DNA from 4 places in the Ensifer sp. ENS11 genome. Region 2 is predicted to be linked to each of the others. Evidence: predicted binding sites of a transcription regulator. Region 2 holds the regulator's gene; each other region holds the start of a gene.

Region 1 (3,442 bases), on a different contig from region 2:
ACCGCTTGTGATCCCGGATGGCCTCGGCTCCCCTGCGGCCTGGCTTTCGGCCATGGCGGCGATGCGCAACGACCTGGAGCCGCCGGCGCGCCGGCTGCAGCCGGTAATCGCCGACGTCTCCGGCGCGCTGGCAACAACCGGAGCCGCGCTGGTGCGGATGTCCGGTTCAGGCGCCACCTGCTTCGGCCTGTTCGACAGCGACGAAAGCGCGCAGCGCGCCGCCTACACTCTTTCTGCCGCCCATCCTGAATGGTACGTTCTCGCCGGCAGAACCGTGGGCAGAGGGAAATAGAATGGCCGGGATCAATGACAATCGCCCTTTCGTCCCCGTCGGCATCGCCATACTGACAGTGTCCGACACGCGCACGCTGGCCGACGACAAATCCGGCGACACGCTTGAGGCGCGGGTGCGCGACGCCGGTCATCGTCTGGAGGCACGCGCAATCGTGCCGGACGATCGGCAAAGGATCCGCGATCAGGTGGAGGCCTGGACGCTCGACGAGACAATCGACGTGGTGATCACCACCGGCGGAACAGGCTTCACCGGCCGCGACGTCACGCCGGAGGCGCTCGAACCGCTGTTCGAGAAACGCATGGATGGCTTCTCCGAAGTTTTTCACCGGATTTCCTACGAGAAGATCGGCACCTCGACGATTCAGTCGCGCGCGACAGGCGGTGTCGCCAACGCCACCTTCATCTTCGTCCTGCCGGGGTCCCCCGGGGCCTGCAAGGATGCCTGGGACGGCATTCTCAAGCAACAACTCGACTACCGGCACATGCCGTGCAACTTCGTCGAGATCATGCCGCGGCTCGACGAGCATCTGAAACGGGGCTGACGCCTCAATCGGCGACCCAATTGTGCCGCGAGACAAGCCTGTTCCCTGGGGAACTGCGAAACCCGCAACCGCCTGCTACAGCTTCCAACGTCAGCTCGCATTGAGGGATCGCAACGAGATCCGAGCAAATCCTTCGACCGGAGCAAAGACGGCCCATCGCCGATGTCCCCCCAAGCGATGGGAACAAAAACATACGACGCGCGGCTCGCCCGGTCGCTCGGACAAGACTTTGCTAGCAAGGAAATTTGGTAGCCGCTTGGAGGTGCCGTCCGCAGGACAGGCACCTTTTTTGTTGGAGCGAATTTACTCTAGGCGCTCTGCCTGCTGTCAACGGCGACCCAGGCGGGGACAAGCTCCGTCGCAAGCTTTCGAACGGCGCGGATATTCGTCATTTCGCCCAGCGGCATCTTCCCGCGCGCGATCGCCAAGGCGTCGCGCTTGTGCACGAGGAAGCCCGCCTCCAGCGGCTTTACGCGCCGCGCGAGACGATGCAGCAACGGCTTGCGGTGCATTCGCGATGGCGAGAAACGGGCCGGCCCCTTGTGAAGCGACACATACTCGACGAGCTCATCCACCCAGCGCCCTATCGGCCGAGCACCGGGCTCAAGCAGCATCAGCCACTCGCCGCGCGCGGAGCGCACGATTTCGCCCAGATCCCAATCGACGCAGAAACGGCAGCCGGCGGCATCTGCCACGCGCACCGACCCGTCCTTCGAGCCATGATCGAGGATGATGACATCGCTGACCAAACCTTCGACGGCGCCTGCCACGAGCACGGACAGCGTCTGTGCCAGTTCCGCCTCGTTGTCACGTGTTTCCATGATGATCGTCAGCATAGCTGTTCCTACCGCATTGCAGCGTAAAATGCTACATCCGCGTGGCATGACCGCGCCCGCGATTTGTCCGATCGCCAAGTCATGCCGGTCGCTCTCGTTTCAGCACGCGCGATTTTTGTTCTTGAATTGTTCTTGTTTTCGCGATAGGAAAATAATCAGAACAAAACGGGATCAAACGGGTGATCCCTCGGAGATTCCGATGAAAGAGCTGTCTCAGATCAGGCAGGGTGCGCTTGCACCCGCCAACACGGCAGAGGTTGCCGAAGCATTGATGAGCGGGACCGGTCTCAGGATCGAGAATGACCGTCGCCGCGGGCGGGGTGCCGGACTGAACATGTCGGGCCGCTTTGAGCCGCAGGCGCGCGAGGTCTTCGACGACGGTTGGGAGAGCCTTGAGGACCTGCCTCCCTTCAAGACCGAGGTGCAGGTGGAAAAGCCGCGCTCGGTGATCAGCCGCAACGATTCTCCCGACATTTCCTTCGATCGCTCGATCAACCCTTATCGCGGCTGCGAGCATGGATGCATTTATTGTTTTGCCCGTCCGACACATGCCTATATGGGGCTTTCGGCCGGCCTCGATTTCGAGGCGAAGCTCTTTGCCAAGCCCGACGCCCCACGCCTGCTGGAGCGCGAGCTCGCCCGCACGGACTACAAGGTGAGGCCGATTGCGATCGGCACCAACACCGATCCCTACCAGCCGATTGAGAAGGAATGGCGGATCATGCGCCAGATCCTCGAAGTGCTGCAGGCCGCCAACCATCCTGTCATGATCGTGACGAAGTCGGCGATGGTGACGCGCGACATCGATCTGCTTGCACCGATGGCAGAAAAGGGACTTGCACGGGTCGGCATTTCGGTGACGACGCTCGACCGAAAGCTGGCGCGTACGATGGAGCCACGTGCTTCGACCCCTTCCAAACGACTGGAAGCGATGCGCGCCCTCACCGAAGCCGGCATTCCGACCGGCGTGCTGGTGTCGCCGATCATCCCGGCCCTCAACGATCATGAGATCGAACGGGTTTTGGAAGCCTCCCGATCGGCAGGAGCGCTGGAAGCGACCTATGTGCTGCTGCGCCTGCCGCTGGAGGTCAGCCCGCTCTTTCGCGACTGGCTGCTGCGGAACTATCCGGACCGCTATCGGCACGTCATGTCGCTTATCCGCTCGATGCGTGGCGGCAAGGATTATGACGCCGAGTTCGGCAAGCGCATGAAGGGCGCCGGTCCCTATGCCTGGCAGATCGGCCGCCGGTTTGAACTTGCGGCCAAACGCCTCGGTCTCAACCTCAATCGTCGACAGTTGCGCGACGACATTTTCGTGCCGCCACTCGGAACCGGCGTCCAGCTATCGCTGCTCTAGAGCATTTCCAGGAAAAGTGCGAAGCGGTTTTCCGTCAGGAAATGCGTAAAAACAAGGAGATAGAGCGTTCCGCGATTCCGTCTAAATCGGAACGCCCTAGCGGCAATCGGTATTGCGTATGTCGCTGGAGAAGTGGAGTTTTCGACCGCTCAGGTCAGGAATGCGAGGTGTGGCCTGAAGGCAAAATAACCTCAATGGTTGGCCGGAATGGGCAGGCATCGGTCTTGAGACGCCCGGTTCCCTGGATCGGCTGCGATTTGGGAAGCAGGTCACGGCGCAAGTTCATGCGAGCAGCGTCCCTCGCGCGTCATATCTGGCGCGCGGCGACAGAATTGAATTCCGGCGTCTCCTCCGTGCCTCATCAGGATGACGCTGGCATACCCCCCGGCTGCCGCCGCACTCAGATCGGGGGA
Region 2 (3,442 bases):
TAGGGCGGGCGAGCGCGTGATTCAGCCCCTCGCACGATGAAAGCAACAAGTCACCCAGCGCCTGCGCGATTGGCTAAAGCGGTTCTCCGTCAATAGCAGCCCGATTGTCGAAAGTGAAACGCTGTGCGTGCCTGCGCAAAGGACATGCTGCCGGCACGCAGGTACGGTTTTCGGGGGGCAAGGAACATGGGCCAATGCGGCGCGTCCAACACGCGCAGCGAGGCTGCCCGCATCGCAGCCAACCACTGTTTTCAAAGCGCAATTCGACCGGGCTGCGCTTGCCCGCCAGTTTGCGAACGTCCGCAGTCGCCAACGACATGGCCTTGCGAGGACGCGCCCCGAAATGGTGATTCGGTCACTATTGTCAGTGCTGAAAATATTGTCTCTAGACAGAACTGGGAATGAATATCCCAACAGCGCGACCCGTATAGGTAGTGTCAAACAAAGCCAACAATGGAGGAAAAGACATAAAATGAAATATAAGATCGCCCTGACTGCTCTTGCCATTCTTGCCGTAACGACGGCCACCGCAAGCGCTGAGGATCTCGTCTTTCAGCTTAAGAACAAGACGAATGCCGTTTTGACGAACTTCTACACATCGCCGGTCGGTGTTGATCAGTGGGAAGACGACGTCTTCGGGCGGCAGGTGCTTAATCCGGGCGAAAGCATGGAAATTACCATCGCCGACGGACGTGATGTCTGCAAATACGACATGCGCTTTGAATTCGAAGAAGGTTCCGGTCTCGACACGACTGAAGACAAGCAGGATCTCTGCGAGTTGGGCGAGTACTCGATTCACGAGTAAAATCCGTCGAGCGTGAAAAACACTCGATCCGAAAATCTCCGTCTCGCTACCCTATGTGGCGAGACGTTGAAGTAAGAGAGCGGCTGGCCGGCATGAAGGCGGCTAGAGCGTTTCCGGTTTAAACGGAGTCACTAGGCGCTCTATCTATTTGTTTTTACGCATTTCCTGGCGGAAAACCGCTCCGCACTTTTCCTCGAATTGCGCTGGCGTGAGACGGGCTTAGTGGTAGCGGCGGATCAAGCCGACGAGCTTGCCCTGAATCTTGACCCGGTCAGGCCCGAAGATGCGCGTCTCATAGGCCGGGTTGGCGGCCTCTAGAGCAATTGAAGCGCCCTTGCGCCGGAAGCGTTTCAACGTTGCTTCCTCGTCATCGACTAGTGCCACGATGATATCGCCGGGATTGGCCGTGGTGGCATTGCGGATGATCACCGTATCGCCATCGAAAATGCCGGCCTCGATCATCGAATCACCCTTCACTTCAAGGGCGTAGTGCTCGCCGCTGCCGATCATATCGAGCGGCACGGTAATGTCGTGGGTGTTGTTCTGTATCGCCGAGATCGGCACGCCGGCGGCAATGCGGCCCATCACTGGAACCGACACGGAGCTGTTGTCGGCAACCGGCAGCGTTTTCGCCGCGGGGGCAGGGGCGGGCGGTTTGCCAAGGCTACCCTCGATGACGCTCGGCGAAAACCCGCGACGGGGCTGCGCGCTCGCAGCATAGGCTTCCGGCAGTTTGATGACTTCGAGCGCTCGGGCGCGGTTGGGAAGCCGGCGTATGAAGCCGCGTTCCTCGAGCGCTGTGATCAGCCGGTGAATGCCCGACTTGGATGCCAGGTCGAGTGCATCCTTCATCTCATCGAAGGACGGCGGTACACCGGACTCCTTCATTCGTTCATGGATGAAAAGAAGCAATTCCTGTTGCTTGCGGGTCAGCATGGCAAGTCGCTCCAGAGGCGTGAAACAAATCAAGAACAGACACTATCTGTTCCATATGTGTTCCGCAAGTGCCTAAAATTCTGTGAATGTTGGTTCAATCAAGCGCAGATTGACCAACTCGTCGCTGCACGCGCCGCGCGAGGCTGATATGCCTCCTTCCGTTTATGGAATGAGGGTTTAATGACGAAGCTGATTCAAATCTTGCTGACCATCGTTGTCGCCGCGACCGCGATCCTTGGGTTTCGCTGGTATCAATACGTGGATAACAAGCAGAGCCCGTTTGACGAAGTTGGTATCGCGTTGAATGCGGCGATGCCCGGGCCGCTCAATCAATGGGGTTGTGACCGGCTGAAGCTGACATTTGGCAACGGACACCCGCCGCACGGTTGCGCCGCGGCCGATGGGACGCAGTGGAAATAGCCTGCCATCAAGGGATCAGCAGAAATATCGATGGGCGATCTGCTAGAGGAGGCCTGAATCAGGCCGGCTGCGTCGCGGAGCAGGCGTCCTCGAATTCCTTGACGGTTTCCGCGGAGTTGTCCTCCGGCAGCACAGCGTCGGCCGCTTCGGTCGCGACCGGCGTGTCGCCTTGATAGACGAAGGACTGGATGTAGTAGGCGATCGTTCCCTTCCAAACGTTCCGGCCGTCTATCTGCTGGCAGGGCACGGCCGTTTCGAAGTCGGCTTGCAGGTCGTCGACCGTGGCAGCGCTGAGGGCGATGTTAGGCGATGCGATAATCGAGGCGATAAGCAAGGCTGCAAGCACGGTGAACGTCCACTAGATCAGAGGTGGCGGCGATGGTTTGGTTAACGATGTGAACCGTGCTTTCGTTCCGAAGTCCAGCAAGCATGCCGGGCACTGTGCCGTGTTCAACAGTTCTTTGCGAAAGGCGAGCACTGGTGCTCAAGCTGTGGCAATGAAGGCACAAAGATTGGCGTGAGGTGCGTTGGCGTTTTCGATTTTCCGGCGCCCGCCTCAAAGCGTGGCGCTGGCAGCTGATCAACAATACCCGCCGCAAATGCTTCCGATGATGTTGGACGCCGTAATGGAGTGCGAGTGGCCAGCGGCATCCGCCTGTAGCGATCTTCGCATCTCCAGCCAAATACATACGACGTTCAAACGCGCTACGAAACCGGCATCTGACCGCGGGTGCTCGACCAGTCGCGCCGGGATGTCGCGGAGACGTTGCGCACCCCAGTTCGACTGGCCACTGACGGATATCTCTCTCGTGTCGTTAGTTCGAGAGGTTAAAGCCGACCGTCTTACTTCTTGTCTTTCTTGCCCAGGGAGAAACTGCTGCCGGCCAGCTTCACCTGTGAGCCTTCCGTCACAACGGCGGCTTTGACAGTCTTGTCCTTCTTTGGCTTTCTAACCTCGCGGTTACTTCGCACTTGACCTTTTGCCATGATCGTCTCCTTGGAAGGTGTGCCGGGGAACCCTGCATGGGCGCCGAATGCCGGCAAACCAGCCTGCATTGATACCGCCGTAAGTCAATGACGGTGCCGGTGGATCACTGTTTTGCCGGCGTTGCGTCGCGCATTCGTGCCCGGTGTCCGGGCACTGCGATGATAACGTCGCTTCGGTCACTTACCGTTGCGCCCCTGGGATGCTGTCGCAGGCCCTATGACGGCAGCAACTTCGGTTATCTTGTTCGCCGGAAATCCGGCGCGTTCCGAATGTTCGCGAATGACGTCGGCGCT
Region 3 (3,442 bases), on a different contig from region 2:
AGTCTTTTGCCGTCGGAACAGGCTTTTCTAGGGCATTGCAGCGGAAATCGGAAGTGCTGGCGACAAAGTCGGCTGCCCGGCCTGAACGGCTGTGAGAAGGTTCCGTCACATCCTCATTAAGCTATTGCTCAAGCTTTGGCCACCGACCCCTTCCCAAGCCCCCTCCGCTTGCCTAACAATGCCGATCTGCCACCGGGAAAACTCGGGGCGCGCGCGCACGCACGCGACAATCCGGAAGGGGAAACGGATGTTCAATGTCGACCTCCTGGTCAACGCACTCACCACCCTGCTCGTCACGCTCGATCCGCCGGGGCTCGCCCCGATCTTCCTGAGCCTCACCGTCGGCCTCAGCCGGCAGGAACGCTTTCAGGTCGCCACACGCGGCTCGCTGATCGCCTTCTTCATCCTTGCCGCCTTCGCCGTCTTCGGTAACGGCATTCTCGGCCTGCTCGGCATATCCATCGGTGCCTTCCGCATCGCCGGCGGTCTGCTGCTGTTCTGGATTTCCTTCGAGATGATCTTCGAGAAGCGTCAGGAGCGAAAGGAAAAGACCGGCGAAAACGCCACCACCAAGGACCACATCCACAATATCGCGGTGTTCCCGCTTGCCCTGCCGCTGATTGCCGGGCCGGGCGCGATCTCCGCGACGATCCTGCTTGCCGGCTCGTTCCCGACGGCGGTCGAGCGCACGCAGCTGTTGATCGTCATCGCGCTGTCGATGGTCAGTCTTTTCCTGGCGCTTGTCATCGCCGAACGCATCGACCGTTTTCTCGGCGTCACCGGCCGGGCAATCCTCACGCGCCTGCTTGGGGTCATCCTGGCGGCACTTGCAGTCCAGTTCGTCGTCGACGGCGTGAAATCGGCAATGGCGGTCTGAGGGGCCATCGGGACGTTTGAGCGCTTCCGCTTTGGATAGAGTTGCGGAAGCGTCCCGTCTCCTGGTCATACGCACTTCCGGACGGAAAACCGCTTCGCACTTTTCCTGGAAATGCTCCAACCGACAGAAACGTTCATTCGAACGCAAAAAGGGCCGGTTTCCCGGCCCTTTTTCAATGTCACGATATTGCCATTAAAGGCCCGTGCCGTTCCAGTCTGCTCACCAAAGGGCGTCCGCAACTGAAAATCGCCGTGTTCGCGTGGCTCAGAACGGGATGTCGTCGTCGAGATCGCGCGAGAAGTTGCCGCCACTCTGGCTGCCCTGACCACCCTGGCCGCCGCCGGAGCGACCGCCGCCGGAGGACTGGCGCGGCTGCTGATCGTAGTCGTCGTAGCCGCCGCCAGCGCCGCCACCGAAATCGCTGGAGCCGCCACGGCCGGCGCCGGAGCCGCCGCCCTCGCCGCGACCATCAAGCATGGTCAGCGTCGAGTTGAAGCCCTGCAGCACGATTTCGGTCGAGTAACGATCATTGCCCGTCTGGTCCTGCCATTTGCGGGTCTGCAGCGCGCCTTCGATATAGAGCTTCGCGCCCTTCTTGACGTATTGCTCGACGACCTTGCACAGGCCTTCGTTGAAGACGACGACGGTGTGCCATTCGGTCTTTTCCTTGCGCTCGCCGCTGTTGCGGTCACGCCAGGTTTCCGATGTGGCAATGCGCAGGTTGGCGATCGGCCGGCCGTCCTGCGTGCGCCGGATTTCCGGGTCCGCCCCGACGTTTCCGACCAAGATCACCTTGTTGACGCTACCAGCCATATTGCTTTTCCCGTGGTTTTGCCGCGCCGCCGGCACGGCTTTCGAATTTCAAGAACGCGTATCTTAGCGGTCCGCTGCCGCGGATACGCCCCGCATCATACATAATCCACAACAGATTTAGTCGATTTGCGTGTTGTTTGTTCTTTCTTTGTTCTAATATTTCCCTATGATCCTGTCAACCGAATCGAAATGGCCACCAGTTTTGCCGATTGCGCCTCGACATGGGCGTTAGCGTCATTACATAGGGGGCTTTCAACCGACATGCAAAAGCTGGCTTCCGATGAGCGAACTCAAGACCATCTCCATTCGTGGCGCGCGCGAGCACAATCTCAAGGGCATCGATCTCGATCTGCCGCGCAACAAGCTGATCGTGATGACAGGGCTTTCCGGCTCCGGCAAGTCGTCGCTCGCCTTCGATACGATCTATGCCGAAGGCCAGCGTCGCTACGTTGAGAGCCTGTCTGCCTATGCGCGCCAGTTCCTCGAGATGATGCAGAAGCCGGATGTCGACCAGATCGACGGCCTGTCGCCGGCAATCTCGATCGAGCAGAAGACGACCTCGCGCAACCCGCGCTCGACGGTCGGCACCGTGACCGAGATCTACGACTACATGCGCCTGCTGTTTGCGCGCGTCGGTGTGCCCTATTCGCCGGCGACCGGCCTGCCGATCGAAAGCCAGACAGTCAGCCAGATGGTCGACCGTGTGCTCGCCTTCGGCGAAGGCACGCGTCTTTATATTCTTGCGCCGCTCGTGCGCGGCCGTAAGGGCGAGTACAAGAAGGAACTCGCCGAACTGATGAAGAAGGGCTTTCAGCGCGTTAAGGTCGACGGCACCTTCTACGAGATCGCCGAGGTTCCTGCCCTCGACAAGAAGTACAAGCATGACATCGACGTCGTCGTCGACCGTGTCGTCGTGCGGCCCGATCTCGCCTCGCGGCTTGCTGACAGCTTGGAAACATGCCTGACGCTGGCCGACGGTCTCGCCGTTGCCGAATTCGCCGACAAGCCGCTGCCGCCGGAAGAAACCGCGGCCGGTGGCTCGGCCAACAAGTCGCTCAACGAAACCCATGAGCGCGTGCTGTTTTCGGAAAAGTTCGCCTGCCCGGTCTCCGGCTTTACGATTTCCGAGATCGAGCCGCGCCTGTTCTCATTCAACAATCCCTTCGGTGCCTGCCCGACCTGCGATGGCCTCGGCAGCCAGCAGAAGATCGACGAGGCGCTGATCGTACCAGAGCATAACAGGACGCTGCGTGATGGCGCGATCGCGCCTTGGGCCAAATCGTCGTCGCCCTATTACAACCAGACGCTGGAAGCGCTCGGCAAGGTTTTCGGATTCAAGCTCGGCAATCGCTGGAGCGAACTGTCCGTCGACGCGCAGAAAGCCATCCTGCACGGCACCGAAGAGAAGATCGTCTTTCATTATGAAGACGGCGCTCGCTCCTACAACACCACCAAGAATTTCGAAGGCATCGTGCCCAACCTCGAACGCCGCTGGAAGGAAACCGACAGCGCCTGGGCGCGCGAGGAGATCGAGCGCTATATGTCGGCTGCCCCCTGCCCGGCCTGCGCTGGCTTCCGCCTGAAGCCGGAGGCGCTCGCCGTCAAGATCGACACGCTGCATATCGGCCAGGTCACCGAGATGTCGATCCGCATCGCACGGGACTGGTTCGAGGCATTGCCGGGACATCTCAACACCAAGCAGAACGAGATCGCCGTTCGCATCCTCAAGGAGATCCGCGACCGCCTGCGGTT
Region 4 (3,442 bases), on a different contig from region 2:
GTGGCCGGAGCGCGAGCCCCAGTTGTCGCGCGTCGCATCCGAGCGGTTCTGCTGGGCGCGCTTCCAGCCGGGGGTGGAGTAGTTGTTCTGGAAGGGATCGGCCTTGTCGAAGCGCGACTGGCCATAGCCGCCGCGGCCGTACCCGCCATAGGACTGCTCGGTCTCGGCCACCTCCACATGGGTATTCGGCAACTCGTCGAGGAAGCGCGAGGGCAGGGTGGACTGCCACAGCCCGTGGATGCGGCGGTTGGAGACGAACCAGATGTGGCAGCGGTGCTTTGCCCGGGTGATGCCGACATAGGCAAGACGGCGTTCTTCCTCGAGGCCGGAGCGGCCGCCCTCGTCAAGCGCGCGCTGGTGCGGAAACAGGCCTTCCTCCCAGCCGGGCAGGAACACGGTGTCGAACTCCAGCCCCTTGGCCGAATGCAGCGTCATGATCGAGACGGCATCGAGGTTTTCGTTCTGCTCGGCGTCCATCACCAGCGCGACGTGTTCGAGGAAGCCGCGCAGGCTCTCGAAGGCTTCCATCGAGCGGATCAGTTCCTTGAGGTTTTCGAGCCGGCCCGGCGCTTCGGCCGATTTGTCGTTCTGCCACATAGCCGTGTAGCCGCTCTCGTCGAGGATCTGCTCGGCAAGTTCGGTGTGCGGCGTGGTTTCGAGCAGGCTCTGCCAGCGGCGGAAATCGGCGACGACATCGAACAGCCCCTTGCGGGCCTTGGCCTTCAGTTCGTCGGTCTCGATGATGTCAGTCGCAGCCGCAAGCATCGGCACGTCGCGGGCGCGGGCATAGTCGTGCAGGGTGCGAATGGTGGTGTCGCCAAGGCCGCGCTTCGGCGTGTTGACGATGCGCTCGAAGGCAAGGTCGTCGGCCGGCTGGCAGACGAGCCGGAAATAGGCCATGGCGTCGCGGATCTCGAGCCGCTCGTAAAAGCGCGGGCCGCCGATGACGCGGTAGTTCAGGCCGAGCGTGACGAAGCGGTCTTCGAATTCGCGCATCTGGAACGAGGCGCGCACCAGGATCGCCATGTCGTTGAGCTTGTGGCTCTTGCGCTGCAGTTGTTCGATTTCCTCGCCGACGGCGCGGGCTTCCTCTTCGGAGTCCCAGGCGGCGTGCACCTGCACCTTCTCGTCATCCGGGTCGGTGCGTTCGGTAAACAGCGTCTTGCCGAGGCGCCCCTCGTTGTGGGCGATCAGATGCGCGGCGGCGCCGAGAATATGCTCGGTCGAGCGGTAGTTGCGCTCGAGCTTGATGACCTTGGCGCCGGGGAAATCCTTTTCGAAGCGCAGGATGTTGTCCACTTCCGCGCCGCGCCAGCCATAGATCGACTGGTCGTCGTCGCCGACGCAGCAAACGTTCTGCGGCACGCCCTTGGCGCGCTGCGCCAGAAGCCGCAGCCACATGTACTGCGCGGTGTTGGTGTCCTGATATTCGTCGACGAGGATGTAGCGGAACTTGTCGTGGTATTCCTTCAGCACATCCGGATTGCTGCGGAACATGCGGATCGGGTGCAGCAGCAGATCGCCGAAGTCGCAGGCGTTCAGCGTGCGCAGCCGGTTCTGGTAGGCGGCGTAGAGCTCGCGGCCCTTGCCGTTGGCAAAGGCGCGGGCATCGCCCTCGGGGATCTGCGCCGGGTCGAGGCCCTTGTTCTTCCAGCCGTCGATCATGCCGGCGAACTGCTTGGCCGGCCAGCGCTTGTCGTCGAGGCCCTCGGCCTGGATGATCTGCTTGATCAATCTGACGACGTCGTCGGTGTCGAGAATGGTGAAGTCGGAGCGCAGGCCCACCAGCTCGGCGTGGCGGCGCAACAGCTTGACGCCGATCGAGTGGAAGGTGCCGAGCCAGGGCATGCCCTCGACCGCATGGCCGACGAGCACGCCGACGCGCTCCTTCATCTCGCGCGCCGCCTTGTTGGTGAAGGTCACCGCAAGGATCTGCGAGGGGAAGGCGCGGCCGGTGGAAAGAATATGGGCGATGCGGGTGGTGAGAACCCGGGTCTTGCCGGTGCCGGCGCCGGCGAGAACCAGCACCGGGCCATCCAGAGATTCGACCGCTTCGGCCTGTTCCGGATTGAGGCCGGAGAGATAATCCGGGCGCTGCTGGCGGTCGCGGGCAGCCATGGCGCGCGCGGCGATGCCGCCCGTTGCTGGCGGCTGCTTGCGCGGGGCCGGCTCTTCGTCGAAGAAGGGAATGTCGTCGAAACCACTCATCATGCGGCTCAATGTAGTGATTCGGAGGCGAAAGGCCAGAAAGGATGTTCTTCTTTTATTCCGTTTTCTGCGCCACCCGCACCAAGCCTGTGGAAAGACAGGCGATTTCGAAGCCGCTTATTCTCGCGCTCACCGCCGTCAGGCCGTCCTGTCGAAGGCAGCGTCCACCGGCACCTGCAAGGCGGTCGCCAGCTGGTTGGTTCTGGCGGCAAGTGAGATCACGCGCAAGAGATCGGCATGTTCGGCGTCGCTCATGCCCTTGGCTCTCGCGGCAGCCGTATGCGAATGGGCGCAGTAGCCGCAGCCATTGCTGACGGAAACGGCGATGTAGAGCATTTCCTTGACCAGCGGATCGAGCGCGGAGGGCGTTGCCATCACCGCCTTGACGTCGCGCCAGGTCTGCTCCAGCAGGTCGGCATCGAAGGCGAGCCACAGCCACATATTGTTGATGAAATCCGATTTGCGGGTGGCGCGAATGTCGTCGAACACGGCTTTTACGCGCGCGTCGGATTCCGGATCGGCAGGCGGGGCGATGGTGCTCATGACGTCTCCTGGTCATAGGGTCAATCGGGGGGCGTCCGGCGGCGGACGCCGCCGGATCGGCAGGTTGGTATCCCTCTTTGCTTGTACGCATTTCCTCACGGAAAACCGCTTCGCATTTTTCCTGGGTATGCTCTAGACGAGCGCAAACACGCGCGCCGGACCGCCGGTGCCGCCGCGGTGTTTGGGCGCGCCAAGCACGAGGGTCGCGCCCTTGACGGGCACCTTGTCGAGGTTGGCGGCCGCCTCCAGTCCCCAGCGGCCTTCCGGCAGCCAGGCATAGTGGGTGGCGAAATCAGGCGAGGGGCCATGGTCGAGCGAAAGCGTGTCGACGGCGATGCCGGCCGCCTTGGTCTCGTCGAGCAGGTATTTCGCCGCCTCGGCGTGGAAACCGGGAAAGTGCATCTTGCCGTTTGCATCGGCATTGCGGAACTTGTCAGTGCCAAGGTGCGCTCCCCAACCGGAAAGCATGGCGACGCAGGCGTTTTCCGGAATGTCGCCATTGGCGGCGACCCAGGCCTTGATGTCGTCGGGTGTTATTTGCGCATCGGCATCGGCGGACGCCTTCTCGCGGATGTCGACGACGCAGAGTGGCACGACGAGCTTTTCAACCGGCAGCTCGGCGACCGACAGACCATCGGCGGAGAAATGCAGCGGCGCGTCGACATGGGTGCCGGTGTGTTCGTTCACCCGG

The links. Region 2 encodes LexA, which represses DNA repair genes until DNA is damaged. Its sites were predicted from a motif close to TGTTCNNNNTGTGTTCNG; they were not measured.
Region 1: a site for LexA is predicted at 1,789-1,806, ahead of IB264_RS03900 (PA0069 family radical SAM protein). Genes of this name have one in related genera too.
Region 3: a site for LexA is predicted at 1,829-1,846, ahead of uvrA (excinuclease ABC subunit UvrA). Genes of this name have one in related genera too.
Region 4: a site for LexA is predicted at 2,254-2,271, ahead of IB264_RS14345 (ATP-dependent helicase). Genes of this name have one in related genera too.

The regions. Positions count from the first base shown of each region.
Region 1 covers NZ_JACVAN010000001.1:830,614-834,055, reverse strand. The annotation lists gene IB264_RS03915 (4-(cytidine 5'-diphospho)-2-C-methyl-D-erythritol kinase) at 1-292, shown strand, start outside; gene moaB (molybdenum cofactor biosynthesis protein B) at 294-836, shown strand; gene IB264_RS03905 (glycosyl transferase) at 1,145-1,672, opposite strand; gene IB264_RS03900 (PA0069 family radical SAM protein) at 1,872-3,029, shown strand.
Region 2 covers NZ_JACVAN010000015.1:10,184-13,625, reverse strand. The annotation lists gene IB264_RS23850 (hypothetical protein) at 473-805, shown strand; gene lexA (transcriptional repressor LexA) at 1,025-1,741, opposite strand; gene IB264_RS23840 (hypothetical protein) at 1,922-2,161, shown strand; gene IB264_RS23835 (hypothetical protein) at 2,220-2,507, opposite strand; gene IB264_RS23830 (hypothetical protein) at 3,005-3,217, opposite strand; gene IB264_RS23825 (DUF4242 domain-containing protein) at 3,326-3,442, opposite strand, start outside.
Region 3 covers NZ_JACVAN010000004.1:408,825-412,266, reverse strand. The annotation lists gene IB264_RS11170 (MarC family protein) at 248-877, shown strand; gene IB264_RS11165 (single-stranded DNA-binding protein) at 1,142-1,690, opposite strand; gene uvrA (excinuclease ABC subunit UvrA) at 1,971-3,442, shown strand, end outside.
Region 4 covers NZ_JACVAN010000006.1:220,698-224,139, forward strand. The annotation lists gene IB264_RS14345 (ATP-dependent helicase) at 1-2,211, opposite strand, end outside; gene IB264_RS14350 (carboxymuconolactone decarboxylase family protein) at 2,347-2,751, opposite strand; gene IB264_RS14355 (cyclase family protein) at 2,884-3,442, opposite strand, start outside.